3 regions of the Actinosynnema sp. NPDC049800 genome follow, and region 3 is predicted to be linked to each of the others. Evidence: riboswitches for the same ligand, from Rfam matches in the RefSeq annotation. Region 3 holds a riboswitch; each other region holds the start of a gene.

Region 1 (9,332 bases), on a different contig from region 3:
GCGGTCCGACTTGCCGGCGGGCTGCCCGTCGAGCACGACGTCACCCGATTCGGTCAACGCCGCCACCACGGTCCGCGACAGGCCGAGGAGCTTGGCCAGACCGGCGTCGACCCTCATCCCGTCCAAGCCGTCCGGCACCGGAAGGGACCGGTAGTCGCCGCTCATGCGCACACCTCGCTGACGCTCGGCGTGGCAAGAGCGGGGCCGGCTGCGTTGAATGACTCGCTCGCAAGCTCGCTCATGCGCCCGCCTTCTTCTCGCTGGACTTCTTCTCCACGCGGGTGCCGTCGTAGTCGCGCTGGAGCAACGCCATCAGCACGATCACGCCGCCGCCCACGCAGATGGCGGAGTCCGCCAGGTTGAACACGGGGAAGAAGTTGCCCCACGGGTCGAGCACCGAGATGAAGTCGACCACGCCGCCGCGCAGCGGGCCGGGGCCGCGGAAGATCCGGTCGACCAGGTTGCCCATCGCGCCGCCCAGGACCAGGCCGAGGCCGATGGCCCAGCCGACCGACCGCAGCCGGCGCGCGATCCACAGGATGAACACGACCACGCCGGAGGCGATCAGGGCGAGGATCACCGTCCAGCCCTCGGCCAGGCCGAACGCGGCGCCGGTGTTGCGGATCAGCGGCAGGTAGAGCAGGCCGCCGAACAGCTCGATCGGCTCGCGCCCCTCCAGCTTGTCCACCGCGATGATCTTGCTGACCAGGTCGAGCGCCAACACCAGCGGCGCGATGACGGCCAGCAGCAGGACCCGTCGCTTCGGCAGCGGTGCGTCCGGCTGGTCCGGCGTGTCCGGCTCGGTGTTGGGATCGGTGCTCACCGGGCCATTGTCCAGCATCGGAGTCAGCGCAGGAACGGCGGGAGCGCGCGCTGGTCGTCCAGCGGCGCCCAACGACCCTCCCGGACCTCGTACTCCCACCGCGAGCCCTCGACCACGAGCGCGCGCAACGCGGCCACGAACCGGTCCACGTGCTCCTCGGTGGTGCCCAGCCCGATCGACGCGCGCAGCGCGCGTTCGCCGTGGGCGAGCCGGTGCACGGCCACGTGCGCGCAGAACGCGCCGTCACGCACGCCGATGCCGTGCTCGGCGGACAGCGCGGCGGCCAGGTAACCGGCGTCCTGGCCACCGACGGTGAAGCTCACCACACCCACCCGGTCCTGGTCCGAGCCGAACAGCGTCAGCTCGTGCACGCCGGGCACGGTCTTCAGGCCCTCGCGCAGCCGCGCCAGCAGCACGCGCTCGTGCTCGGTGGTCTGCTCCCAGTGCCTGCCCAGCACGTCGCACGCCACGGCCAGCGCGTGCACGCCCACCACGTTCGGCGTGCCCGCCTCGTGCCGCTCGGGCACCGCCGACCAGGCCACGCCCAGCCGGTCGCCGTGGTCGGTGACGCGGGCCGTCGCACCACCGCCCACCAGGTACGGCTCGGCGGCCTGCAACCAGTCGGACCGGCCGACCAGCACGCCCGCGCCGAACGGGGCGTAGATCTTGTGCCCCGAGAGCACGGTGTAGTCGACGTCCAGCGCACGCACGTCCACCGGCCGGTGCGGCGCGAGCTGGGCGGCGTCCAGGGCGATCCGGGCGCCGTGCCGGCGGGCCACCCGGGCCAGCTCGGCCACCGGCCAGATCTCGCCGGTCACGTTGGACGCGCCGGTCACCACGACCAGCCGCGGGCCGACCGGCGCCGCGCGCAGCGCCCGGTCCAGCTCCAGCACCGCCTGGGCGGGCGAGGCCGGCGTGCGCAGGCGACGCACGTTCGGGCCGCGCCACGGCAGCAGCGCGGCGTGGTGCTCGGTGTCGAAGAGGATCACGGCGGTGTGCTTCGGCAGGCTCCTGGCCAGCAGGTTCAGCGCGTCGGTGGTGTTGCGGGCGAACACCACGGCGTCGCTGTCGCGGGCGTTGAGGAACCGCCGGACCGACGAGCGGGCCTGCTCGTAGACCTTGGTGCTGACCTGCGAGGCGAAGCCCGCGCCCCGGTGCACGCTGGCGTACCAGGGCAGCACCTCGTCCACGGCGTCGCGGACCTGCTCCAGGCACGGCGCGCTGGCCGCGTGGTCGAGGTTGGCGTACTCGACGCGCTCACCGGTGACCAGCGGCACGCGCAGCGACGCGCCGACCACACGGGGCAGAGCCGCGACGGTGGTGGTGAGGGGAACTGCGATCGTCATGACGCCCTCCGGGGTCCGGGGACACCCCACCGGAGAGGGAGCCCGCGCTTGCCGGGCGCCCTGCGCGCCAGGCCAGGTCCTCACCAGGGGCACCCCACCGCGGTAGGAGGGTTGCCGGCCAGCAAGCCTGGGCTTAGCGCTGGCACTCATGACCTTCGCCCCGAAGCTAACCCAGCCCGCGCGTCCCCGTCGAGGGGCGTTCACATCCTGGGAGCGCCACGGCGGGGCCGGCGTCGCGATCCTGGGGCGTCACGACGGGGCCGGCGCGGGACGTCACGAGCCGTCCCGGGCACGTCACGGCAGACCGACGTCGCCCTTCCAGCGCGCGAACCGACCCGCCCGGTCCACGGCGCGGATGCGGCGCTCGGTCGCCGTGCGCATGGCCTCGGTGCACACCACCAGCAGCTGGTCGTGCTCCTGCAAGCGGGTCGTCGGCTGCGGCGTGAAGCCGTTCGCGTCCCGCACCACGAGGCTCACCGACGAGCCCGGCGGCAGCCGCAGCTCGGACAGGTACACGCCGTGCAGCTTGGAGCCGGGCTGGATGCGGACCTGGAGCAGCTCCGCGCCCAGGTCGTCCAGCGCCGACGAGTCGACCTGCACCTCGTGCGCCTCGCCGGACTTGACCAGCCCCAGCCACTTGGCCAGCCACGGCAGGCTCGTGCCCTGCACCACGGTCAGCACCACGACCAGCACGAACACCGCGTCCACCAGCTGCTGCGCCCCGCGCACGCCCTGGATCAGCGGGATCAGGGCGAACACGATCGGCACGGCCCCGCGCAGCCCGGACCACGAGATGAACACCTGCTCCCGCCACGGCACCCGGAACGGCAGCGCCGCGAACGCCACCGACAGCGGCCGGGCCAGCAGCACCAGCACCGCGCCCGCCACCAGCGCGGGCACCAGCGCGTCGAGCAGCCGTCCCGGCGACGCGTACAGGCCGAGCAGCACGAACAGGCCGATCTGCGCGATCCAGCCCAGCCCTTCGGCGAACGACAGGGTGTCCGCCCGGTGCGGCAGGCGGGCGTTGCCGAGCACGAGGGCGGCGATGTAGACGGCCAGGAAGCCGGACGCGTGCGCGAGGTCGCCGACGGTGTAGGCGAGCAGGCACACCGCGACCGTGGCCAGCGGGTACAGGCCGGTGGCGGGCAGCGCGGCCCGGCGCAGGCCGACGCCGCCGAGCCAGCCGAGCACGATCCCGATCGCCCCGCCCGCGATCAGCTCGTAGCCCATCAGCAGCGGCGCGGTCCACGTGATCGGGTCCGGCGCGGCGAGCAGCACGACGGCGATGTAGACCGGCGCGTCGTTGATGCCGGACTCCAGTTCCAGCGAGCCGATGAGCCGCTTGCCGACGCCCACCCCGCGCAACACGCTGAACACGGCCGCCGCGTCGGTGGACGACAGCACGGCGCCCCACAGCAGCGCCGTGCGCCAGTCCATGTCCAGCAGGAAGTGCAGCGCAAACCCGGTGACCGCGATGCTCACGCCGACGGCGACCGTCGACAGCGCGATGCCGAGGCCGAGCGCGGGCTTCACCGCGCTCCACCGGGTGGTGAGACCACCCTCGGTGAGGATCAGCACGAGCGCCACCGTGCCGAGTGAGCGGGTCAGGTCGGCGTCCTCGAACTGGATGCCCACCACGGCTTCGCCGAGCAGCACCCCGATGCCGAGGTAGAGCAGGAGGGACGGCAGACCGAGCCGGATCGACACCCTGACCGCGATGACCGAGAGCAGCAGGACCGCGGCGGCTATGCCCAAGTAGCCCGTCACATCGCCCACTCGACCTCCACGCCGCCGCTGCGTCACCCGACGGGGTCATTCTCCCCGGTGATACCGAAATGGACGAATCCGGCACCGCACGCAGCGTCACCAGCCGAACGTCGCTAGCGGGAACCATGCGAAACCGTGCATGTTGACGACAGGGTCCGCCGCCCCCGGTCACCTCCACGTCCCCGCACCTCCCTGCTGGAGTCACCGTGAAGCTGCGAACGATCTCCATCGCGCTGGTCACCACCGGCGCGCTCCTCGGCTCGGGCCCCGGCCCGGCCACCGCCGCGCCGCCCTCCGCCCTGGCCGGGCCGAACATCCCGGTCTCCGCCGTGCAGGCCGACCTGGCCCAGCTCCAGAGCATCGCCACCTCGAACGGCGGCAACCGGGCGCACGGCCGTCCGGGCTACCTGGCCTCGGTGAACTGGGTGAAGTCCAAGTTGGACGCCGCCGGGTTCACCACCAGGGTGCAGTCGTTCACCAGCAACGGCGCCACCGGCTACAACCTGATCGCCGACTGGCCGGGCGGCGACCTGAACAACGTGGTCATGCTCGGCGGCCACCTCGACAGCGTGTCGGCGGGCCCGGGCATCAACGACAACGGCACCGGCTCGGCCGGGCTGCTGGAGGTCGCGCTGGCCGTGCGGTCCACCGGCTTCCAGCCGACCAAGCACCTGCGCTTCGCCTGGTGGGGCGCGGAGGAGCTGGGCCTGGTCGGCTCGACGTACTACGTGAACTCGCTGTCCACAACGGACCGCTCCCGGATCGACGCCTACCTCAACTTCGACATGATCGGCTCGCCTAACCCGGGCTACTTCGTCTACAGCGCGTCCGGCCAGCCGTCGGGCTCCCTGCGGCTCCAGCAGACGCTCCAGGGCTACTTCGGCTCGATCGGCGTGCCGACCGAGCTGACCAGCGTGGGCGGGCGGTCCGACCACGCCGCGTTCGCGCGGGCGGGCATCCCGGTCGGCGGCACGTTCACCGGCGCCGAGGGCATCAAGACCTCCGCCCAGGCGCAGAAGTGGGGCGGCTCGGCCGGTGTCGCGTTCGACCGCTGCTACCACCGCTCGTGCGACACCTCGTCGAACGTGAACGCGACCGCGCTCGACCGCCACACCGACGCCATCGCGCACACCCTGTGGACGCTGGCGGCCTAGCCGTCCAGCAGCCGCGCCAGCAGCTCGGCGGCGCCGGCCGGGGCGGGGTCGACCCGCACGACCTTGTCCCGGCCGCGCTCGCCCGCGACCACCTCGACGTCCTGCCTGCGCACGCCGAACGCCTTGGCCAGCGCCTTGCGGACGGCCTCGTTCGCCTTGCCCTCCACGGCGGGCGCGGCGACCGCGACGACCAGCGCGCCGTCACCCCACCGGCCGCCGACGGCCTCGCGCTTCGCGCCCGGCTTGACCCTGATCGAGAACCGGAAGGCGTCAGCCACGGCACAGCACCAGGGTCAACGTCTCCTCCACCAACGCCCGCCGCGCCCGCACCAGGTGCGGGCCGGCCGCCAGCAGCTGGGCCTGCCCCAGGTAGACCGAGTAGGCGAGCACGGCCCGCCGGCGCGCCACGTCGGCGGCGAAGCCCAGCCCGACGAACAGCTCCTCCAGGTAGCCGATGCGGCGCTCCGTGACGCGGCCGAGCACCGGCGCCACCGCCGGGTCGTCCTTGGCCGCGAGCATGGCCAGCTCGACCGCGCTGTGCTCGACGTCCTCCAGCACGGTGGCGAACAGCAGCCGCAGCCTCTCCGACGGCTCCGACACCGAACCGACGAGCTCGATCACGGCCTCGGTGTGCTCGCGCTCCCAGCGTTCCAGGGTGGCCTTGAGCAGGGCTTCCCGGTTGGGGAAGTGCCAGTAGGCGCTGCCCTTGGTCGCCCCGATGCGCGCCGCGAGCGGTTCCACCGCGACCGCCGCGACCCCGCCCTCGACCAGCGCCCGCAGGGCCACCTCGGTCCAGTCGTCGCGCGTCCGCCGTGCCATGTCCCCATACGCTATCGAATGGAAGCCCGGCCGCGGCCGTCGCAGCGGTGGCCCCCGACCGGATTTCCTCCACAACCTCCGGTCTCGTCCGTCTACCCGGTACGGGACCGGAGGGGGGAGGGTTCGTGACGCCGGAGGATCCCGACGACCACGCGGCCACCTTCAGCGACTTCTACCACCGGGAGCGCACCCGGCTGTTCCGCTTCGCGGCCGTGATGTCACCCCACCTGGACCACGAGTCGGCGGTCCAGGAGGCGTTCGTCGGCGCGTGGCGGAACTGGCCGGTGATCGCTCCCGGCGCCCGACGTGCTTGGCTGGTGAAGACGATCCGCAACCTGCTGGTGGACCAGGCCCGTCGGCGGGAGCGGCCGGGCGACCTCACCGACGAGGTCCTCGCCCGGCAGCGCGGCACGTACCGGATCCTGGTGCCCAAGCAGCGGGACGCCGAGGCGTGGCACGAGCTGGTCAGCACGCTGGCGGCGGTCGCGAACCTGCCGGACCACCTGCGCACCGCGCTGGTCCTGCGGTTCTGGGACTTCGACGACGACGAGATCGCCGACGTGCTGGGCTGTCGGCGCGCGTCCGTGCGGCGGTACGTGTCGCAGGCGCGGGCGCGGGTCAGCGAGCGGGTCGGCAACGAGGAGCGACGGGTGCGCGGCTCCCAGCGCGGGAAGGAGACGTCATGACCGACGAGCTGGATCCCCGACTCGACCACCTGCGCGCCGAACTGGCCGAAGCCATCCCGGAGGACCCCGGCACGGACGACCTCGGCGTGGCGGCGATCATGGCGCAGGCGTCCCGGTACGAGCGGCAGGCCGCCCTGGTGCAGGCCGCGCGGTCCGGTTCACGGGCGGCGCTGGACTCCCTGGTCGCCGAGCTGACGCCGTTGGTGTGGCACGTGGCCAGGGGCAACGGCCTGGACCAGCCCACCGCCGAGGACGTCGTGCAGACGGTGTGGCTGAGCCTGCTGCGGCACCTGGACCGGCTGGCCGACCCGAAGGCCGTCGCGGGCTGGCTGATCGTCGCCACCCGCCGGGAGGCGCGACGCGCCTGGCGCGACCTCAACGGCCGCCCGGCCCTGTCCACCGACTCAGCCCTCGACATGCCCGACGACCGGTGGCTGCCGGAGCCGGAAGCCCTGCGCGACGACCGCGACCGGCGGCTCTGGCACGCGTTCAACGCGATGTCCCGGCGCTGCCAGGAGCTGCTGCGCCTGACCGTCCTGGCGGGCCGGGCCGAGTACCGGGCCGTGGCCGAGGCCCTGTCCATGCCGCGCGGCTCGATCGGCCCCACCCGGGGCCGCTGCCTGAACCAGCTGAAGGCCCGGTTGGAACGGGACGACGTGCGCTGACACCCGATCCTCGCGCCGAGCGGGGTGGCAGGCCTCGACCTGCCACCCCGCTCACGTCGCTCGCGCGGCGCGGTGTCACTGGGTGCTGGGCACCACCCCGAGGGCCTCGTTGATGGCGTTGACGTCGACGCTGAAGACCATCAGCGAGCACGTCCGCCCGTCACCGGCCGGCAGGCCCTGGCAGTCGTCCTCGTAGAACGTGTCGATGCTCTCGATCATGCCGAGGATGACGGCCTTGTCGAGCCCGTCGCTGGTCCGGGGCCGATAGGTCGGGCCACCGCTGTCACCGTTGCCCGCCGAGCCGATGCGCGACTGCTTGAGCGTCTCGAAACCGGGCCCCACGACACCTTCGGGGTAGTCGTACCAGACCCCGGTTTCGTACACGAGGACGTCATTGCACACCTCGCCGGAAAGCGCACCACCGTGGCACACGTATTCACCTTCGACCGCCTGGCTCCACGCGTGCACCTGCTTTCCGGTGCCCATCGACGAATCCCAGGCCCCGGTGTAGAGGACGGGGCTGTACCCGGGCCCCACCAGCAGCCGGGAGTCGGATTGGTAATCGTCGTCGACCGAAATCCCGTAAACCCGGTCGGAGACGCCCGCCATCCAGAATCCGTCCGGGCTGAAGCAGTGTTCCGCGGTAACGGCGCCCGTGCCGCCATCGGGCAGGTCGACGGCCCACCCGGCCGAGCAGATACTAGTCTGCGTCCGGTCGATCAGGAGGGCGCCGCCCCAGAAAGGGGCTGAATCGGCATAGCGCACGGCGCGCTCGCGCTTCCCCCTCTCGAACACCTCGATCGCCATCCGGCTCTCGATGCGCGCCGACGCGACCGAGACCACCGCGGGGTCGACGCCCACCTTGAGGCCCGTGTAGTCGTCGTTGGGCGCCGCCGTGACGGCCGGCTCGTAGGTCTCGAGGATCCGCCGCGACTCCGCGTGCAGTTCCTCCAGCGTGTAAGGCACGTCCTTGAACTCGACCGCGATGCCCGCGCCCTTCTCGGCGGCCACCAGCTCCCGCACCGCCGTGGGCACGTCACCGTGCCAGAAGAACGTGACTGCGAGCCGGTCGACGTCGATCTTCGCGTCCACGTAACCCGCGCGGTCCGGTGCGTTCGCGACCTGCTCCACCAGCCTGAGCAGCGGCTGCTGGCGGGTTGTCTTCGAATCGGGCGTCGCACCGCCACGGGGTGGCGCGACGTTCTTGTCCTGTGTCACCGAGGGAACACCTCCCAACGCCGACCTGACCTTGTCCGGCAAGGACTCCGACGTGTCCGCCGCCGACGGCAGCGCGGCCACCGCCGCCGCGACGACAATCCCCGCGGCCACTACCGCGACACGTCTGACACGCGAAGTTCCACCAGTTGTGAACACCATTCCCCCACACGCTGACCGTACTGTCCGGAAGGAATCTTCCGATCAGCAGGATCATGGACGCGCGAGGGGACCGACAACCCCCTTTCCCGGTGCCGCGGCCACCACGGGCGCCAGTGTAGTGCGAAAGGCGCACCGCCCGCACCGGGAAGGAGCAGCCACCCGAATCCGAATGACCGAGGAATCGGCCGGAAAGCGGGGAAGGGCCCGGAAAAGCGTTTCCCGCCGGCGGGATGGGAATTCCCGCCGGCGGGAAATGGAGCAAAGCCGGCCCGTTCGACCCGGGACGGGTCAGGCGCGGACGACCGCGACCCGGACCTTCTGGCCCTCGCCGACCACGCCGTCCGAGCCCTCGGCGACCTCGCCGTGCTCGACCGACTCGGCGAGCGTCTCCTCCTTCACGAACGCCTCGAACCGGCGCACCGCGTCCGCCACCGCCGCCGGCAGCTGCACCGTCAGCGCGATCCGGTCCGACACGTCCAGCCCGGCGTCCTTGCGCGCCTGCTGCACCACGCGCACCAGGTCGCGGGCCACGCCCTCGGCCGCCAGGTCCTCCGTCACCGCGGTGTCCAGCACGACCAGCCCGCCGCTGTTCGGCAGCGCCGCCGTCGCGCCCTGGTCGGTGGCGACCAGCCGCTGCTCGTACTCCTCCGGGAACAGCTCGATCCCGGCGGCCACGACGCGACCGTCCACCTCCT
Region 2 (9,332 bases), on a different contig from region 3:
GTGTGGAACGAGCTGGCCACCCGCGACCCGTTCGGCGCGGCGGAGTTCTACCAGCAGGTGTTCGACGTGGGGCTGGACCCGCTGCCGGACTTCCCGTACACGCAGCTGCGGGTCGAGGGCCGCGCGGTCGCGGGCGTGTTCGGGATGGCCAACGAGATCCCCGCCGAGATCCCGCCGCACTGGATGACCTACTTCGCGGTGGCCGACGCCGACGCGGCGGCACGCCGGGTGGACGAGCTGGGCGGCGTCACGGTCGGCGACGTGGTCGAGTCGCGGTTCGGCCGGTTCACCACGGTCGGCGACCCGATGGGCGCGACGTTCCGGGTCATCCAACCGCCGCCTTCCACCCCAGACTGACCACGAGCGCCACCACGACGGTGAGGAACACCCGGCGCACGAACGCCGAGCCGCGCCGCACCGCCAGGCGCGCGCCGAACACCGCCCCGGTCACGTTGCACAGCGCGAGCACCAGACCCAAGCCCCACAACACTTTTCCGGCCGGGATGAAGTACAGCAGCGCGCCCAGGTTCGTGGCCACGTTCACGACCTTGGCCGTGGCCGACGCGCGCAGGAACGCGAACCCGACCAGGCCCACGAGCAGGAACACCAGGAACGCGCCCGTGCCCGGACCCGCCAGGCCGTCGTAGAAGCCGATCAACGCCCCGCCCGCGGCCATCACGGCGATCTGCGCGAAGCGGGTGAACCTCGGCGCCTCGGCCACCCCCAGCTCCGGCTTGCGCCACGTGTAGAGGCCGACGCCGACCAGCGCGACGAGCACCACGCCGTTGAGCACGCCGGGCGCCAGCGCCCCGGCGAACGCCGCACCGGCCACCGCGCCCGCGAACGCGGCCGACGCCATCGGCAACGCCGAGGACCAGTCGATCGTGGTCTGCCGGGAGTAGGTCCGCACCGCCGCCGCCGTGCCGACCACGGAGGCGATCTTGTTGGTGGCCAGCGCGTAGAGCGGCTGGCCGCCGGGCGCGATCAGCAGCAGCGCGGGCAGCTGGACCAGCCCGCCGCCGCCAACCACCGCGTCGACCGCGCCCGCGACGAGGGCGGCCAGGCAGAGGAACAGCAGGGCGGCGAGCGAGATGTGCCCGAAGCCGGGCCAGTCGAGTGCGGCGGTCACACGGCACATGAAACAAGACGGGCGTACTGCATTTCACCCCTTACCGCGGTGGGAGCGCTCCCAGAATGGGCCGTTCAGCCCTGTTGTGGGCCGATTCACACAGGGAGGGTGTTCGCGGGTGTTCCCCGATCGACCTGGAGGTTCTCGGTGTTGAGATCCCGCAAGCGGACCGCGGTCGCCGCGCTGGTCACGCTGGCCCTGTTGGTCACCGGCGCGCAAGCCAGCGGCGTGATGGAGCCCGCCGGGCAGGGCTACCAGGACGCCCGGGCGCCGGTCGACCGGCGCGTCGACGACCTCCTCAAGCGCATGACGCTCGAGGAGAAGGTCGGCCAGATGACCCAGATCCGGCTGGGCAAGCTGCGCGGCAACTGCGAGTGGAACCCCGGTCCGCTGCGCGAGGACTGCATGAAGGCGGTGCTGGAGGACGCGAAGGTCGGCTCGATCCTCTCCGGCGGCGGCGACGCGCCCAACCCGAACACGCCCCGCGCGTGGGCGGAGATGACCAACGCCATCCAGAAGTACTCGCTGGACCACAGCAGGCTGCGGATCCCGCTGATCTACGGCGCGGACGGCGTGCACGGTCACTCGAACGTGCTCAGCGCCACGATGTTCCCGCACCAGATCGGCCTCGGCGCGACGTGGAACCCGGAGCTGCAGGAGCAGCTCGGCAAGTCCACCGGTCGGGCGATGCGGGCCACCGGTGTGTTCTGGAACTTCGCGCCGGTGTCCGACATCGCGCGTGACACCCGCTGGGGGCGGTACTACGAGACCTACAGCGAGGACCCGGTGCTGGCCGGCGCGCTGGCCGCGGCGAACGTGCGCGGGCAGCAGGCCGACCCGACCGACGGCACGGCGAAGCTGACCGCGACCGCCAAGCACTTCGCGGGCTACTCGGAGCCGTTCAACGGCCACGACCGCGCGCCCGCCCAGCTGCCGATCCGGTACCTCCAGGACACCGTGCTGCCCGCGTTCCAGCCGCAGTTCGACGCGGGCGTCGGCACCGTGATGATCAACTCCGGTGCGGTCAACGGCGTGCCCGCGCACGCCTCGAAGTACCTGCTGACCACCCAGTTGCGCGACCGGATGGGTTTCCGGGGCGTGGCGATCACCGACTGGGAGGACATCCGGTTCCTGGTGGACCGCTACCACGTGGCGGCGGACTACGAGGAGGCCATCGCGATGGCCGTGAACGCGGGCGTCGACATGGCGATGGAGCCGTCGGACGCGGCCGGGTTCACTGCCGGGCTGCTGGCGGGCGTGCGGAGCGGTGCGATCCCCGGCAAGCGGATCGACCAGGCCGTGCGGCGGATCCTGAAGCTCAAGTTCGAGCTCGGGCTGTTCGAGAAGCCGTTCGTCGACGTGGAGAAGGCCGACGCGATCGTGAACGGCGCGGACCGGGCGCTGGCCCGTCAGGCGGCGGCGGAGAGCGCGGTGCTGCTGCGCAACGACGGCGTGCTGCCCCTGTCGACCGGCGTGGGCAAGCTCGTGGTGACCGGTGACGCGGCCGACTCCGCGGCCAGGCAGCTCGGCGGCTGGTCGGTCGGCTGGCAGGGCGTGCCGGACTCGTCGCCGATGCCGCCCACGGTGACCGTGCTGCAGGGCATCAAGGCCGCCGTGCCGTCGGCGAACGTGGTCGGCGCGGCCACGCAGGCCGACGCGGTGGCGCAGGCGGGTGACGCCGACGCGGTGGTCGTCGTGCTCGGTGAGGACCCGGGCGCGGAGGGTGAGGCGGACACCGAGGAGCCCGCGCTGACCGCTGCGCAGCAGGGCCTGGTGGACGCGGTGCGGGCGACCGGCAAGCCGGTGGTCGTCGTGCTGCTGACCGGCCGGCCGCAGGTGCTCGGCACGGTGGCCGACGCCCCGGCGCTGGTCGCGGGCTGGCTGCCCGGCTCCGAGGGCGGCGGCGCGATCGCCGACGTGCTGTTCGGCGCGGTGAACCCCAGCGGCAGGCTGCCGGTGTCCTGGCCGAAGTCGGTCGGCGACCAGCCGTTCTCCTACGACCAGGTGCGCGGCGCGAACACCGCGCCCAGCTCCGGGTACGACCCGGCGTTCGCGTTCGGGCACGGCCTGTCGTACACGACGTTCACCACGTCCGCGCCGACGCTGAAGTCGACGGAGGTGCGGCGGGACGGCCAGGTGAAGGTGTCGGTGACCGTGGCCAACACCGGTGGGCGTGACGGCACGCTCGTCGTGCCCGTGTACGTGCACCAGCCGGTGAGCAAGGTGCTCACGCCGCCGCAGCGCCTGGTCGGCTTCACGCGGGTGGCGTTGAAGGCCGGTGAGCAGCGGGCGGTCGAGGTGACGTTCGACGTGCAGCGGCTCGCGGTGACGGCGGGCGACATGGACGCGTCGGGCAAGCCCGAGGTCGCCAGGGGCGGCTACGAGGTCGTGGTCGGCGACGGGAGGGCTCGATTCACGGTGCGGTGAGCTGCCCTGATAACCTTCTCGGTCGTACCCGCGCGGCATTCCGCTGTGGAGGAAGACCGCCCCTTCGCGGGGGCGGAGCCGGTGACAAGCGCGGTGCGACTCCGAGACCGAGGAAAAGGTGGCTTTCGCGTGGCGAACATCAAGTCCCAGATGAAGCGGATCAAGACGAACGAGAAGGCGCGCCTGCGCAACAAGGCCGTCAAGTCGTCCCTCAAGACCGCCATCCGCAAGTTCCGTGAGGCCGCCGAGGCCGGTGACAAGGAGAAGGCCGTCGCGCTGGCGCAGGACGCGTCCCGCAAGCTCGACAAGGCCGTCTCCAAGGGCGTGATCCACGCCAACCAGGCCGCCAACAAGAAGTCGGCGCTGGCGCGGCGCGCCAACCAGATCTGATCTGGTCTTCACGCCAAAGCGCCGCCCACCCCCGCGCGGGGTGGGCGGCGCTTTCGTGTGCGGCCGACCACTGACCACCGCCCCAGCCACCACCGCCCCGACCAGCACCGCTCGCCCAGCCAGCCACCAGGCCACCGGCCGCTCAGCCGCTGACTTCCCGGCCCTCAGCCAGTACCGCCCACCCCGCCGCGAACCACTTGGCCGCCAGCCGTCAGCCACCTGGCCGCCAGGGTCCAGCGCCGGCCACCAGCCACCCAGCCGCCCGATCCCCCAGCCTCCGGATCCCCAGCCTCCGGATCCCCGACCGCCCGACCGTGCGATCCCCCAGGCCTCCGTCAGCGGCGGCCGTGGGCGGCGACGATCTTCAGCACGGCGCGTTCCAGGGCGTAGCCCGAGTCGGCGGCGGCGCCCTTGACGTCGGCGTTCAGGTCCGCGACCACCGTCATCGCGGCTGCCAGCCCTCGGTCTTCCCAGCCACGCGACTGGCCTTGGGCCTTCTTCACCTTCCACGGCGGCATGCCGAGTTCGCCCGCCAGCTTGAACGGGTCGCCCCGGCCCACCGCGGACACCCGCGCGATCGTGCGCACCGCGTCGGCCAGGGCATCGGCGACCAAGACGTGCGGCACGCCGAGCTGGATCGCCCACCGCAACGCCTCCAGCGCACCGGCCCGATCACCCATCACGGCCTTCTCCGCGACCGCGAACCCGGTCACCTCGGCCCGCCCGCGGTGGTAGCGGCGGACCGCCTCGGCGTCCACCTTGCCGCCCGTGTCGGCGACGAGCTGCGACGCCGCCGCCGCCAACTCGCGCAGGTCCGACCCCACCGCCTCGATCAGCGCCGCCACGGCCTCCGGGTCGGCCTTGCCGCCGCCCGCCGCGCGGATCTCGTTGCGCACGAACGCTTCCCGGTCCGCCGCCTTGGTGATCTTGGGGCACTCGGTCACCCGGGCGCCTGCCTTGCGCAGCGCCGCGGGCAGGTCCTTGGCCGCCTTGCTGCGCCCGCCGCCACTGTGGACGACCACCACCGTCACCCCGTCCGCCGGGGCCTTGGCGTAGCCGATGACCGCGTCGGCGATCTCCTTGCCGCACTCCTGCGCGGCCTCCAGCGCGACCACCCGTCCCTCGGCGAACAGCGACGGGCTCACCAGTTCCGCCAGCTCAGGCGGGGTGAGATCGGTCACGCGGACGCGGGTCAGGTCGGCCTGCGGATCGGCTTTCCGCGCCGCGGCCAGCGCACCGCGCACCGCGCGCTCGACCAGCAACTCCTCCTCGCCGAGGATCAGGTGCACGGCGTCGGGCATGTCAGCGGGCGCACTCACGGGCGCGATCCTCCCACGGGTGGCAGACGTCCGGATGGTGGACGTCGCTGGCTGAGGGTCGGGATCGTGACGTAAGTTGAAGCCCACAACTGAATACCGCTCATCCAGAGGGGCAGAGGGATCGGCCCGAAGAAGCCCCGGCAACCCGTCGCACAGCGTCCGCTGGCGACCACGGTGCCAATTCCGACCCGCGGTGCGCGGGAAAGATGAGGAGATACCTCGCGATGACTGCTGTCAGTGTGCCCTCGGCCACCACCTCCTTCGACCTCGGTCCTGCCCGCGCGCTGTCGTGTCGCGAATGCGGCCACGAGACGCCGCTCGCCGCCGAATACGCCTGTCTGGAGTGTTTCGGGCCGCTGGAAGTGGCCTACGACTTCGGCCGGATCCGTCGCGAGGACATCGAGGCGGGCCCCCGGTCGATCTGGCGCTACCGCGGCCTGCTCCCCGTGCCGACCACCGTCGAGTCTCACCCCAACACCAACCCCGGCGGCACCCGCCTGATCGAGGCCGACCGCCTCGCCAAGGCCCTCGGCGTGCGCAAGGTGTGGGTGAAGGACGACACCGGCAACCCGACCCACTCGTTCAAGGACCGCGTGGTCGGCGTCGCCCTCGCCGCCGCCCGCGAACTGGGCTTCAAGGTCCTGGCCTGCCCGTCCACCGGCAACCTGGCCAACGCCGTCGCCGCCGCCGCGGCCCGCGCGGGCTGGGAGTCCGTGGTCCTGGTGCCCTCCACGCTGGAGCGGGCGAAGATCCTCATGACCGCCGTCTACGGCGGCAACCTGATCACCGTCGACGGCAACTACGACGACGTGAACCGGCTGGCGCAGGAACTGGCCGCCGAGCACGAGGACTGGGCGTTCGTCAACGTCAACGTCCGCCCCTACTACGCCGAGGGCTCCAAGACGCTCGGGTACGAGGTCGCCGAACAGCTCGGCTGGCGGCTGCCCGACCAGATCGTGGTGCCCATCGCGTCCGGCTCGCAGTTGACGAAGGTCGACAAGTCCTTCCGCGAACTGGGCGACCTCGACCTGGTCGAGCAGACCCCGTACCGCGTGTTCGGCGCGCAGGCCACCGGCTGCTCCCCCGTCTCGGCCGCCTTCAAGGCGGGCCACGACGTGGTCAGCCCGGTCCGCCCGGACACCATCGCCAGGTCGCTGGCGATCGGCGCCCCCGCCGACGGCCCCTACGTGCTGGACGCCGTCCGCCGCACCAACGGCGCGATCGAGGACGTCACCGACGAGGAGGTCGTCGAGGGCATCCGCCTCCTGGCCCGGACCGAAGGCATCTTCGCCGAGACGGCCGGCGGCGTCACCGTCGCCACCGCGAAGAAGCTCATCGAGACCGGCCAGCTGGACCCGGACGGCGAGACCGTGCTCCTGATCACCGGCGACGGCCTCAAGACCCTGGACGCCCTCGGCGACCGCGTCGGCCCCCGCGCCAACGTCCCGCCGTCGGCCGAGGCCGTCCTGAAGGCCCTTCAGGACTGACCCGTATCGCCCGTTCCCGCCTGGGGTCGGACCGCGGTTTCCGGTCCCAGGCGGTACGGCGACGGTCGGTCCGGGCGGTCGGTCCGGGGCGCGGTAGCTACGGCGGCGGTCGGCTCAGTGCCGGGCGGCTTCTCCGCTTCACCGACGCCTTCCCGTCCGCGGTCGTGGTCACAAGGCGATCCTGGAGGAGCGCAGCCACCCGGTCCGGGGGAAGGCGGTCAGCTCGGGCAGGACGTGCGGGCCGACCGGTTCGGTGACCACGCGCCAGGCGGTGAGCATCTGCGGCCAGGGCCGTGTCGCCTTCTCCTGGTTGTAGCGCTCGGCGTGCCACTCCTCCGGCGGTATGGCGAGGTCGGCGTCGAACAGGCCGTCGGCGATCAGCCGGTAGGCGGTGTCCGCCGAGGGGACCTGCGCCAAGCGGATCACGCCGGTGGCCGTTGCCCTGGCGACGATTCCGCGTTCACCGCTGGGCAGCTCCTCGCACACGTAATACGTGAACGCGGGCCGGAGCTCGTCGCTCGGCCAGGGTTGGGCGGTGTAGCCGGGCTGCCACAGCGCCCACGCCAGCGCCCGGTTGCCGCCTTGCGGCGACCAGCCGGAGTGCAGTCGGATCCAGACGTCGTTCCTCATCGTTCTCCCCTTGTCCGTTGTCGGGTTGGCCGCCGCTCCTGCGGGCGACCCGCGGCCCGTCCGGGCCGGCCAGGACGGCGGTGTCGCCGTCCCGGTCCGTGCGCAGCACCAGCGCGCCTCGGCTCGTCAACGCGTCGACCACCACCCCGCTGGGGTGGCCGTAGCGGTTGCCCGCGCCGACGCTCACCAACGCGATCCGCGGCCGGACCGCCGCGAGGAACGCCGGTGACGAGTACCGCGACCCGTGGTGCGGCACTTTGAGCACGTCGGCCCGCAGGTCCACGTGCCCACCGAGCAGGTCCGCCTGCCCGGCCAGCTCGATGTCTCCGGTCAGCAACACCCGCCCGGCCGCGGTGGAGGCCCGCAGCACCAGCGACGCGTCGTTGACCGCCGTGTTCGTGTCCGTCCCGCGCACGGGGTCCGCGCGCGGGCCGAGCACGTCGAGCTCCAGACCCGGCCAGCTCAGCCGCTGCCCGGCGCCCAGCTCGACCAGGCGGACCCCGGCCGTCCACGCCCGTTCCCTCACCTCCTCCCACGCCCACTCCGGTTCCCGCGACGGCCCCACCGCCACCGCGCCCACAACCCGCTCAGCCAGCACCGCGGCCAACCCGCCGACGTGGTCGGCGTGCAGGTGGCTGAGCACCACCAGCGGTATGCGCCGCACCCCGAGCCGACGCAGGCACGACAGCACCGGCACCGGGTCCGGCCCCGCGTCGACCAGCACCGCCCGGTCGCGCTCGGCGGTGGCGAGGACCACCGCGTCGCCCTGACCCACGTCACAGGCCACGACCGACCAGCCGGGCACCGGCCACCCCGGCGCGACCACGTTCAGCGGCACGACCACCACCACCGCGCCGACGACGGCCGCCACGACCAACGTCCGCACCCGGCGCAGCCTGGCGATCGCGTAGCCGAGCACCAGCACCCCGGCCAGCAGCAGCCCGCCGACCCAGCCGCCGGGCCACCCGACCGCCGCGCCGGGCACGGCCGCCGCGTGCCGGCCGACCGTGATCAGCCAGCTCACCGCCGGACCGGCCACCTCGACGACCAGTCGTGCCGTCGGCTCGTGCACCTGCGCCAGCACGGCGGCCAGCACCCCGAGCACGGTGGCCGGGGCCACGACCGGCGCGGCCAGGAGGTTCGCCACCACCGCGACCAGGCTCACCTGGCCGGAGAGCCCGGCGACCAGCGGCGCGGTGGCCAGGTTCGCCGCCACCGGCACCGCCAACGCCTCGGCGAAACCCACCGGGACGCCGCGCTCCTTCATCGCGGCGGCCCACCTCGGCGCGAGCAGCACCAGCGCCGCCGTCGCCACCACCGACAGCCCGAACCCCGGCTCGGTGGCCAACTCCGGGTCGTAGAGCACCAGGACCACCACCGCGGCCGCGAGCGCCGGCAACGCCGACCGCTCCCGACCCAGCACCAGCGCGAGCAACGCCACCGCGCCCATCACGGCGGCCCGCAACACGCTCGGCTCCGGCCCGGCCAGCACCACGAATCCGACCAGCGCCGCCATCGCACCCGCCGCGCAACCACGCGGACCGACCCGCAGCAGCCTCAGCAGCAACAGGACCGCGCCGCAGAGGATCGCCAAGTTCGCACCGCTGACCGCGAGGACGTGGGCGAGACCCGCCGTGCGGAACTCCTCGATCACCCTGGGTGGGAGGCCGGAGGTGTCGCCGACGACGAGCGCGGGCAGCAACCCGGCCGGTTCGGGGTTGAGCGCGGTGCTCGCGTTCCGCAGTCCGGCCCGCAGGTCCTCGGCGACCCGCTGCCACACCGGCGCTTCGGTCACGTCCTGCGGCGGCCCGCGAACCCGCAGCACCGCGACCGTCAGCTCCCCTTCGCGAGGAAGCGCGAGGGTGCCGCGCGCGGTGACCCGTTGGCCGGGCAGGAGGTCCCGCCACTGCGCCGCCGGGGCCAGCACGGCGATCCGGCCGCCGCCGTCGA
Region 3 (9,332 bases):
CTGGGGCAGAACTTCGTGCACGACCCGAACACGGTGCGGCGCATCGTGGCGGCGGCCGACCTGCGCCCGGACGACGTGGTGCTCGAGGTCGGGCCCGGCCTGGGCTCGCTCACGTTGGCGTTGCTGCCCTCCTGTCGCGCGCTGGTGGCCGTGGAGATCGACGGCGTGCTGGCCGACCGCCTGCCGGTCACGGTGGCGGAGCGGGCCGCTGAGCTGGCCGACCGGCTGTCCGTCGTGCACGCCGACGCGATGCGCGTCACCCCGGAGCAGCTCCCGGTCGCGCCGACCGCCCTGGTGGCGAACCTGCCGTACAACGTGGCCGTGCCCGTGGTGCTGCACCTGCTGGCCGTGCTGCCGTCGTTGCGCACGGGCCTGGTGATGGTGCAGTCGGAGGTGGCCGACCGGATGGCCGCCGGTCCCGGCAGCAAGGTCTACGGCGTGCCCAGCGTGAAGCTCGCCTGGTACGCGGACGCCCGCCGGGCCGGTCCCGTGCCGCGCTCGGTGTTCTGGCCCGTGCCGAACGTGGACTCGGCGCTGGTCGCGTTCGACCGGCACGAGCAGCTGTCCACTGTGGACCAGAAGCGGCTGTTCGCCTTGGTGGACGCGGCCTTCGCGCAACGCCGCAAGATGCTGCGCGGCGCGCTGTCGGGCTGGGCAGGCTCGGCCGCCGAGGCGCAGCGGCTGCTCGTCGAGGCGGGCGTGGACCCCTCGGCGCGCGGCGAACAACTGGCCGTCGGCGACTTCATCCGGATAGCCGAGGCCGCGTCCGCCCGCTAGTCGTTGATCTTTCGGCCGAAAGTGTGATTTGCCGGACGATCCTGGTTCGGACTTGCGTCAGCCGGGCCCGGTCGGGTCTACTCGTGGTGCCATCCCGAGCGGCCGAGAGACCTGGCTCCACGACGCCGCAGCAACCACCCCTCCACGGGGGCAGGTGCTTCCGCCAGGAACGATGGAGGAATCACGTGCCCAGGATGCGAATGCTCACCCGCCGGCGGGTGGTCGACCACGGTCGCCGCACGTCGTCCGCCTGTCGCAGCCGCTGAGCAGCCGCAGGCGCCTCGAATCCCCGCGTCCTTCACCCAGGACACCTTTCCGAGCTGAGCCGTCGGTCACGCACGCCCCGGGCGTGCGCTGCCGCATGCCGTCGTGGAGCGAAAACGTGATCACTGTCGAGAACCTCACCAAGACCTTCCCCGGGAGTACCGGGCAGGTTCGCGCGCTGGACGGCGTGAACCTGGACGTCGCCGCGGGCACCGTGCTCGGCGTCGTCGGCCCCAGCGGGGCGGGCAAGTCCACCCTGGCCCGGTGCGTCGCGCTCCTGGAGCGGCCCGACAGCGGCGCGATCCGCGTCGACGGCACCGACCTCGTCTCGCTCGACGGCACCGCGCTGCGCGCCGCCCGCCGGCAGATCGGCGTGGTGCCGCAAGGGGATTCCCTGCTGCGCCAGCGCACCGCCGCGGGCAACGTCGCGCTGCCGCTGGAAGCCGCGGGCGTGGCCGGGCCGCAGCGCCGCACCCGCGTCGCCGAGCTGCTGGACCTGGTGGGGCTGACCGACAAGGCGGGCTCCTACCCCGACCAGCTCTCCGGCGGCCAGCGCCAGCGGATCGCGGTCGCGCGGGCGCTCGCCGCGTCGCCGTCCGTGCTGCTGGCCGACGAGCCGACGTCCGCGCTGGACCCCGAGACCACCGGCTCGGTGCTCGCCGTGCTGGACCGGGCGCGCGCCGAGCTCGGCGTGACGGTCCTCGTGGTCACGCACGACATGGGCGTGGTCCGGAAGATCTGCGACGACGTCGCGGTGCTGGAGGACGGCCGCGTGGTGGAGCACGGCAAGGTGCTCGACCTGGTGTCGGACGCCGCGAGCCGCACGGCCGCGTCGCTGCTGCCCGCCGTGGACCAGAACCCGGCGGCGGAGTCCGCGTTCGACCGGGTCGCGGACGTCGTGCTGATCGGCTTCGCCGCCGTGGGCGCGCTGCTGCCCGAGGCCACCGGCCGGTTCGGCGTGGAGCTCAACCTGCTCGGCGGCGGCCTGACCAGGCTCGGCGAGACCCCGGTGGCCCGGTTCCGGGTCGGCCTGAAGGGCGAGCGCGCCGACTCGGCGCTGGAGTGGATCTCGGAAGCGGGCGGCTCGGTGCGCCGGACCCTGTCGGGTCCTCAGGGAGTAGCTGCGTGAGGTCCGCAACACCCTGGTCCATCGTGTTCGACGACCTGCTGGTCGCCACCGGCGAGACGTTGTACATGGTGGTCGTCTCCACCCTGATCGCCGTTCTGCTCGGAGCACCTGTCGGCATCTGGCTTCAGCTCACCGCACCCGGTGGGCTGAGGCCCCGGCCGGTGCTGCACAAGGTGCTCGGGTTCGTCGTGGACCTGGGCCGCTCCATGCCGTTCCTGGTCCTGCTGGTGGTGCTCACCTCGCTGACCAGGCTGCTGCTCGGCAGCACCATCGGACCGACGGCGGCCATCGTGCCGCTCGCCGTGGGCGCGATCCCGTTCGTCGGCAGGCTGGTGCAGAACGTGCTGGCCGAGGTGCACGTGTCGGTGGTCGAGGCCGCCGTCACCACCGGGTCGTCCACGGTGCGGATCGTGCGCAGCGTGCTGCTCCGCGAGTCGTTGCCCGCGCTGGTCAACGCCATCGGCGTGACCGCGATCGCGCTGTTGGGCTACTCGGCAATGGCCGGCGTGGTCGGCGGCGGCGGGCTCGGCGACCTCGCCGTGCGCATGGGCTACCAGCGGTTCAACGACCGCTACCTGTGGAGCACGGTCGTCGTGCTGGCGGTCATCGCCACCGCGATCCAGTTCACCACCAACCGCGTGGCCCGCGGCGTCGACCGCCGCCGCACCGCGTCCGTCTGATCGTTTTTCTCCTCACCTAAGGAATGAAATGCGTATTCGTGCTGCCCTGCTGGCCGTGCTGCTGACCGCGGTGGGCTGCGGTAGTGGCGACACCGGCGCCGCGTCCGACCCGAACGCGCCGCTCAAGGTCGGCGTGAGCCCGGTCCCGCACGCCCAGGTCCTGCGGTACGTGGCGGACAACCTCGCCGCGTCGAAGGGCCTGAAGATCGAGGTCGTCGAGTTCACCGACTACGTGCAGCCGAACACGGCGCTGGTGGACGGGTCGCTGGACGCGAACTACTTCCAGACCGTGCCGTACCTGGACACGTTCAAGGCGGAGAGCGGCGCGTCGCTGGAGTGGATCGGGCCGGTCCACCTGGAGCCGCTCGGCGTGTACTCGAAGAAGCACAAGTCGCTGGCCGACCTGCCGTCCGGCGCCCGCGTGGCCGTGGCGAACGACGCGACCAACGAGGCGCGCGGCCTGAAGCTGCTGCAGGACAACGGGCTGATCAAGATCACGCCGGGCGCGGAGAAGACGGCGACCGTCCGGGACGTCGCGGAGAACCCGCGCGGGCTGGAGTTCGTCGAGCTGGAGGCCGCGCAGCTGCCGCGTTCGCTGGACGACACCGACGCGTCCGTGGTGAACGGCAACTACGCCATCGACGCCGGCCTGAACCCCGCGTCCGACGCGCTGGCGCTGGAGAAGGCCGAGGGCAACCCCAACGCGAACGGCCTGGTCACCCGAACCGACCTCAAGGACGACCCGCGCGTGAAGGACCTGCTCGCCCTGCTCCAGTCGCAGCAGGTCAAGGACTACATCAAGGAGACGTTCTCGGGCTCGGTCCTCGCGGTGTGACGTCGGAGGGTCCTGCTGTATGACCCGAGGGTCCTGAAGGGCGGGAGAGCGTCCTCGCCGGACGGGCGGAGAGTTCTGGAAGGCGGGAGAGCGTCCTCGCCGGACGGGCGGAGAGTCCTGGAGGACGAAAAGAGCGTCCTCGCCGGACGGGCAGATCAGCAGGATGACGGCGGTGGGTGGTTTTGTGCCGGGTCCGTTGTTGGTCCGGGTTTCGTGTCATCCCACCGACCTCCCGAAGGGCTACCACACGTGTCAAGGGGGGCGGCATCGGTTCAGGCCGTGGGTATCGCTGGAGGTGCCCCCCTTGACACGTGCGGTAGGGCTGCGCCAGGTCGGCGGGATGACACGAAGCCCTTCCTTTGTGTAGGCAAGCGGGTGCGTGAGCGGGAGTGCGTGACGGTTGGGTGGGCGTGCGGCTGCGTGAGGGGGAGTTGGTGGGCACGCGGGTGCGTGAGCGGGAGGCGAGTGTTCCGTCGCAGGTCAGAGGTTGGTAGGAGCGGGCAACCCGGAAACGCCCGTACGCTTCATGGCGTGCTCGCTGTCGTCCCACCCCCGGTCACCGTCCGCGTCCCGGCCAAGGTCAACCTGCACCTGGCCGTAGGCGACTCCCGCGAGGACGGCTACCACGACCTGGTGACGATCTTCCAGGCCTTGTCGCTGACCGACGAGGTGACCGTCGCCATCGCCGAGGACCCCGGTGTCGAGGTGCACGGCGAAGGCGCCGACTCGGTGCCCACCGGCGCGTCCAACCTGGCGTGGCGGGCGGTGCGGGTGCTGGCCGAGCACGTCGGCCGCGACCCCGACGACCCGAAGGTCCGCGTCGTCATCCGCAAGTCCATCCCGGTCGCCGGCGGCATGGCGGGCGGCAGCGCGGACGCGGCGGCGACGCTCGTCGGGCTGGCCTCGCTGTGGCGGCTGGAGATCAGCCGGGACGAGCTGGCCGGCCTCGCGGGCAAGATCGGCGCGGACGTCCCGTTCGCCATCTACGGCGGCACGGCCCTCGGCACGGACCGCGGCGACCGGATCGTGCCCGTGCTGTCCCGCCACACGTTCCACTGGGTGCTGGCGTTCGACCGGCGGGGCCTGTCCACGCCCGAGGTGTTCGACGAGCTGGACCGGCTGCGCGCGGACGGCGACCCGCCCCGCGTAGGCGAGGCGGAAGCCGTGCTCGAAGGCCTGTCCTCCGGCGACCCGCGCCAGCTCGCGCTCCTGCTCGGCAACGACCTGCAGGCCGCCGCCGTGTCGCTGCGCCCCAACCTGCGCCGCACGCTGCGCGCGGGCGTGAACGCGGGCGCGTTGGCCGGCATGGTGTCCGGCTCGGGCCCGACCTGCGCGTTCCTCTGCACGGACGGCGACTCGGCGGTGCGGGTGGCGGCCGAGCTGGCGGGCGCGGGGGTCTGCCGGACGGTGCGCGTGGCGCAAGGGCCGGTGCACGGCGCGCGCGTCATCGGCACCGAGGAAGCGCCCCGGCCGATCCCGCCCGAAGTGCACGCGTGACCTACTCGCCCGCCTTCTTCGCCGACAGCGTGACCTCGGTGTCGCAGTCGACCACCTGACCGGCGGCGACGCTCTGCGCGGTGGTGGTCCAGTTGCGGTCCACCACCAGCAGGCGCCCCTGACCGGTCGCGTCCTGCTCGCGCAGCCGGTACAGGCCGGCGGACTGCATGGTGTCCTGGGCGGTCTGGTGGACCATGCCGACCACGTCCGGCACCGTGCACATCCTCGCGGCCTGCGTCACGGTCGGAGGTGGCTCGGTCACCGCGGTGGAGGTCGAGGTGGTGGTCACCGAGGTCGAGGTCGAGGTCGTGGTGGTGGTCGTCGCAGGTGGAGTGGCCGCGGTGCCGCATCCTGCGGCTGACAGGACGGCGAACGCGCCGACGACCCTGCTGAGCTGTGACATCGGACTCCCTGGTTCGGTCGTGGCCGGTGCGTCGAGCCGGGGCGGGCCGTCGTCACCGGCGCGATAGCTAGGCTGGCGTACTGCGTTGTCACCCCGTTCTCGATGAAGGTGCTGGTACATGGCCAACTTGGTCAACTTGGAGAACGTCTCCAAGTCGTTCGGCGTGCGTCCGTTGCTCGACGGCGTGTCCCTCGGCGTCGGCGAAGGCGACCGCATCGGGGTCGTCGGCCTCAACGGCGGCGGCAAGACGACGCTGCTGGAGGTGCTGGCCGGGCTCGCCCCGCCGGACGAGGGACGGGTCAGCCAGAACCGCGGGCTGCGGATGGCGGTGGTCACGCAGCGCACCGAGCTGCCCGAGGGGTCGACGGTGCGCAACGCCGTGATCGACCCGCTCGGGTTCGACTCCGAGCACGAGTGGGCCTCCGACGCGCGCGTGCGGTCGATCCTCGACGGGATCGGCATCACCGGGTTCGGGCTGGACTCGCCTGTCGCCACGATGTCCGGTGGCGAGCGACGCCGGGTGGCGCTGGCGGCGGCCCTCGTGCAGGACCTCGACCTGGTCGTGCTGGACGAGCCGACCAACCACCTCGACGTCGAGGGCGTGCGGTGGCTGGCGGAGCACCTGCTGGCCCGGCGCACGGCACTCGTCGTGGTGACCCACGACCGGTGGTTCCTGGACACGGTGTGCAGCCGCACGTGGGAGGTCGTGAACGGGAAGGTCGAGCAGTACGAGGGCGGCTACGCGGACTGGATCTTCGCCCGCGCCGAACGCGCCCGACTGGCCGACACGATCGAGGAGAAGCGCCGCAACCTGGCCCGCAAGGAGCTGGCGTGGCTGCGCCGCGGCGCGCCCGCCCGCACGTCCAAGCCCCGCTACCGCATCGACGCCGCCGAGGCGTTGATCTCCGACGTGCCGCCGCCGCGCGACTCGGTGGAGCTGCTCGCGTTCGCCAAGCGGCGGCTCGGGCGCACCGTGCTGGAGCTGGAGGACGCGACGCTGACCGTGCCCGACCGGGTGCTGGTGCGCGACCTGACGTGGCGGATCGGGCCGGGCGACCGGGTCGGGATCGTCGGGGTGAACGGGTCGGGCAAGACGACGTTGCTGCGGGCGTTGGCCGGTGAGCGCGAGCTGGAGGGCGGCAAGCGCGTCCAGGGGCAGACGGTGAAGCTCGCGCACCTCAGCCAGGAGCTGCACGACCTGGACGGGTCGATGCGGGTGCTGGAGGCCGTGGAGGAGGTCGCGCGACGGGTCGTGCTGGGCAAGCAGGAGATGTCGGCGTCGCAGCTGGCGGAGCGGTTCGGGTTCTCGTCGCAGAAGCAGTGGACGCCGGTGGGCGACCTGTCCGGCGGTGAGCGGCGGCGGTTGCAGCTGTGCCGGCTGCTGATGGCCGAGCCGAACGTGCTGCTGCTCGACGAGCCGACCAACGACCTGGACATCGACACGCTGCAGCAGCTCGAGGACCTGCTGGACTCGTGGCCGGGCACGCTGGTGGTGATCTCGCACGACCGCTACCTGGTGGAACGGGTGTGCGACCAGGTGGTGGCGCTGTTCGGCGACGGCGGGCTGACCGACCTGCCGGGCGGGATCGAGGAGTACCTGCGGCGGCGGGACAAGCAGAAGGAAGCCGCCGTCGTGCCGAGCGCGAAGCCCGCGTCCGCGCCGTCGTCGGCGGCGGACCAGCGCGCGGCGCGCAAGGAGCTGTCCCGCCTGGAACGCCGGCTGGAGGCGTTGCAGAAGAAGGAGACCCAGCTGCACGCGGCGCTGGCCGAGGCGGCCACCGACCCCGAACGCCTGCTGGCCCTGGACGCCGAGCTGAAGGCCGTCCTGGCCGAGGCGGAGGACGTCGAAGCCCAGTGGCTGTCCGCCGCCGAGTCCGCCGAAGCCTGACCCGCGAGTCCTGAAACTCCAGGACCCCCGAGTTCAACGCTCAGGACCACCCTGAACGGCGAACTCGGGGGTCCTGAGCGTTCGACACGCGAGGGTCAGCGGCCGCGGCGGCGGAGCTCGGTGACGAGCAGCGGCATCAGCTCGTCCACGTAAGCGCAGTCGTAGCCCTGACCCGCGATCAACGCGGTGGCGAACTTCGTCGTCGCCACCTCCGCCGACGACGCGCCGAGCATGCCGTCGAGCGCGATGCCGACCTCCTCCAGCACCCGGTCCACCTGGGACGTCCGGTACCCGCGCTGCGCCGGCCCCGCCAACGGGATCTTGATCGACCGCAGCTGCTTCCACGACGTGATCGGCGGGATGGCGCTCGGGCGCGGCGGTCCCTCGCCCAGCTGCTTCTCCACCCGGGCCAGGAACGCGTCCACCTCGGTCTCGTCGTACCCGCGCCGGCCGAACATGGGCCGGCTGAAGCGGACCTCGCGGACCTCGCGCGCGGTCAGGTCGTCCTGCCCGAGCAGGGTGTTCTCGATCCGGTCGAGGAACTTGTCGACCTGCGACTCCTGGTAACCACGCCGGCCGCGCGGCGGCTTGCCGAAGGCGGCGGTGCGGACGTCACGAGCGGTCAACGGGCGCGTGCCGGGGCCGGGACGGGGTCGCACCGGGGGCGCGGGAGGGGGCAGGGGTGAGGAGGGTGGCGCGAGGGCGGCGGGGGAGGTGAGGGGAGAAGGAGGTACGGGGAAAAGTGGTGCGGGCATTCGCTCCAAGGTCACCACGACGAGGTCGAGGAACGTGTCCACGTCGTCCTCGTCGTACCCCACCTGACCTGGAGGGGCGTAGCTGAACTCGAAGTCCTGCACCTCCCGGGCGGTCAGGTGGTCGCGACCCGCCAGGGTGTTCTCGATCCGGTCGAGGAAGGCGTCGATCTCGCCCTCGTGGTAGCCCCGGTTCCCCGGTCTGGGCTTGTGGAACCGCACGCCGCGCACGTCCTGCGGCGTCAGCCGGGCCGCCGGGCGCATCCCGGTCGACGTGGCGTGCGCGCCCTGCGCGGGAGCGGTGGCCTGGCGCCGCTGCGGCGTCGAGCCGAGCGTCTCGGCCGCCAGGTCCATGAACGCGTCGACCTCGGCCGCGTAGTAGCCGGGCCGCGAGGGTCTGAACCGCACCTCGCGCACGTCCTGCTCGGTCACGTCGTCCCGACCGAGCAGCGTTGCCTCGATGCGGTCCAGGAAGGCGTCCACCTGACCCTCGTCGTACCCGGGCTGACCGGGCGGGGGGCGGTGGAAGGCGACCTGCCGCAGATCCCGCGCGCCCAACAGCGGCGCCGGATGTGCCGGCATGTGCTGGCGAGCGTCGAACCCGGCCACCCCATTACCTCCTTCGTGTGGTGTACCGGGGAGTATCGCCGGACGACGCACCCGATGTTTCGCCCTATCGGCTCAATGCGCCGGAAGATCGCTCTACCCTGACGGGCATGAGCCGGTTCGTGGACACGATGGTGGCAACCGCTACGGGCGCCGGAGGACGGGCGCGGGGCATGACCACGGGGGAGCCGAACGCTCCGGTCCGCAGGTCGTGGGCGGAGGTGCACCAGCAGGCGACCCGCATGGCCGGCGCGCTCGTGGCGGAGGGGGTCGCGCGCGGCGAGTCCATCGCCGTCCTGGCGGGCGACCCGGCCGAGATCGCGCCCGCCGTGCAGGCGGTGTGGCTGGCCGGCGGCAGCACGACCATGCTGCACCAGCCGACGGCGCGCACCGACCTCGCCGAGTGGGCCGGTGACACGTTGCGCGTGCTCACCATGATCGGCGCGAAGCTGGTGCTGCTCGGCGCGCCGTTCGACGCGCTGTCGGGCGTGCTGGACGAGC

The links. A riboswitch is a leader RNA that binds a small molecule or an ion and turns the genes downstream of it on or off. The one in region 3 is predicted to bind S-adenosylmethionine.
Region 1: another riboswitch for S-adenosylmethionine. It lies ahead of AB0I91_RS06325 (aminotransferase class V-fold PLP-dependent enzyme); the one in region 3 lies ahead of AB0I91_RS21140 (methionine ABC transporter ATP-binding protein).
Region 2: another riboswitch for S-adenosylmethionine. It lies ahead of thrC (threonine synthase); the one in region 3 lies ahead of AB0I91_RS21140 (methionine ABC transporter ATP-binding protein).

The regions. Positions count from the first base shown of each region.
Region 1 covers NZ_JBFAMT010000003.1:227,073-236,404, forward strand. The annotation lists gene AB0I91_RS06315 (RluA family pseudouridine synthase) at 1-165, opposite strand, end outside; gene lspA (signal peptidase II) at 239-823, opposite strand; gene AB0I91_RS06325 (aminotransferase class V-fold PLP-dependent enzyme) at 847-2,169, opposite strand; SAM riboswitch class IV at 2,209-2,323, opposite strand; gene AB0I91_RS06330 (potassium/proton antiporter) at 2,464-3,945, opposite strand; gene AB0I91_RS06335 (M28 family metallopeptidase) at 4,143-5,090, shown strand; gene AB0I91_RS06340 (DUF167 domain-containing protein) at 5,087-5,368, opposite strand; gene AB0I91_RS06345 (TetR/AcrR family transcriptional regulator) at 5,361-5,909, opposite strand; gene AB0I91_RS06350 (RNA polymerase sigma factor) at 6,035-6,595, shown strand; gene AB0I91_RS06355 (RNA polymerase sigma factor) at 6,694-7,260, shown strand; gene AB0I91_RS06360 (chymotrypsin family serine protease) at 7,336-8,589, opposite strand; gene ileS (isoleucine--tRNA ligase) at 8,926-9,332, opposite strand, start outside.
Region 2 covers NZ_JBFAMT010000012.1:89,927-99,258, forward strand. The annotation lists gene AB0I91_RS17140 (VOC family protein) at 1-357, shown strand, start outside; gene AB0I91_RS17145 (TSUP family transporter) at 326-1,138, opposite strand; gene AB0I91_RS17150 (glycoside hydrolase family 3 N-terminal domain-containing protein) at 1,277-3,556, shown strand; gene rpsT (30S ribosomal protein S20) at 3,686-3,946, shown strand; gene holA (DNA polymerase III subunit delta) at 4,282-5,265, opposite strand; SAM riboswitch class I at 5,363-5,478, shown strand; gene thrC (threonine synthase) at 5,490-6,752, shown strand; gene AB0I91_RS17170 (hypothetical protein) at 6,921-7,169, opposite strand; gene AB0I91_RS17175 (DNA internalization-related competence protein ComEC/Rec2) at 7,213-9,332, opposite strand, start outside.
Region 3 covers NZ_JBFAMT010000017.1:36,914-46,245, reverse strand. The annotation lists gene rsmA (16S rRNA (adenine(1518)-N(6)/adenine(1519)-N(6))-dimethyltransferase RsmA) at 1-777, shown strand, start outside; SAM riboswitch class I at 864-956, shown strand; gene AB0I91_RS21140 (methionine ABC transporter ATP-binding protein) at 1,160-2,170, shown strand; gene AB0I91_RS21135 (methionine ABC transporter permease) at 2,167-2,850, shown strand; gene AB0I91_RS21130 (MetQ/NlpA family ABC transporter substrate-binding protein) at 2,879-3,685, shown strand; gene AB0I91_RS21125 (4-(cytidine 5'-diphospho)-2-C-methyl-D-erythritol kinase) at 4,217-5,182, shown strand; gene AB0I91_RS21120 (PASTA domain-containing protein) at 5,184-5,585, opposite strand; gene AB0I91_RS21115 (ABC-F family ATP-binding cassette domain-containing protein) at 5,704-7,473, shown strand; gene AB0I91_RS21110 (DivIVA domain-containing protein) at 7,569-8,834, opposite strand; gene AB0I91_RS21105 (fatty acyl-AMP ligase) at 8,942-9,332, shown strand, end outside.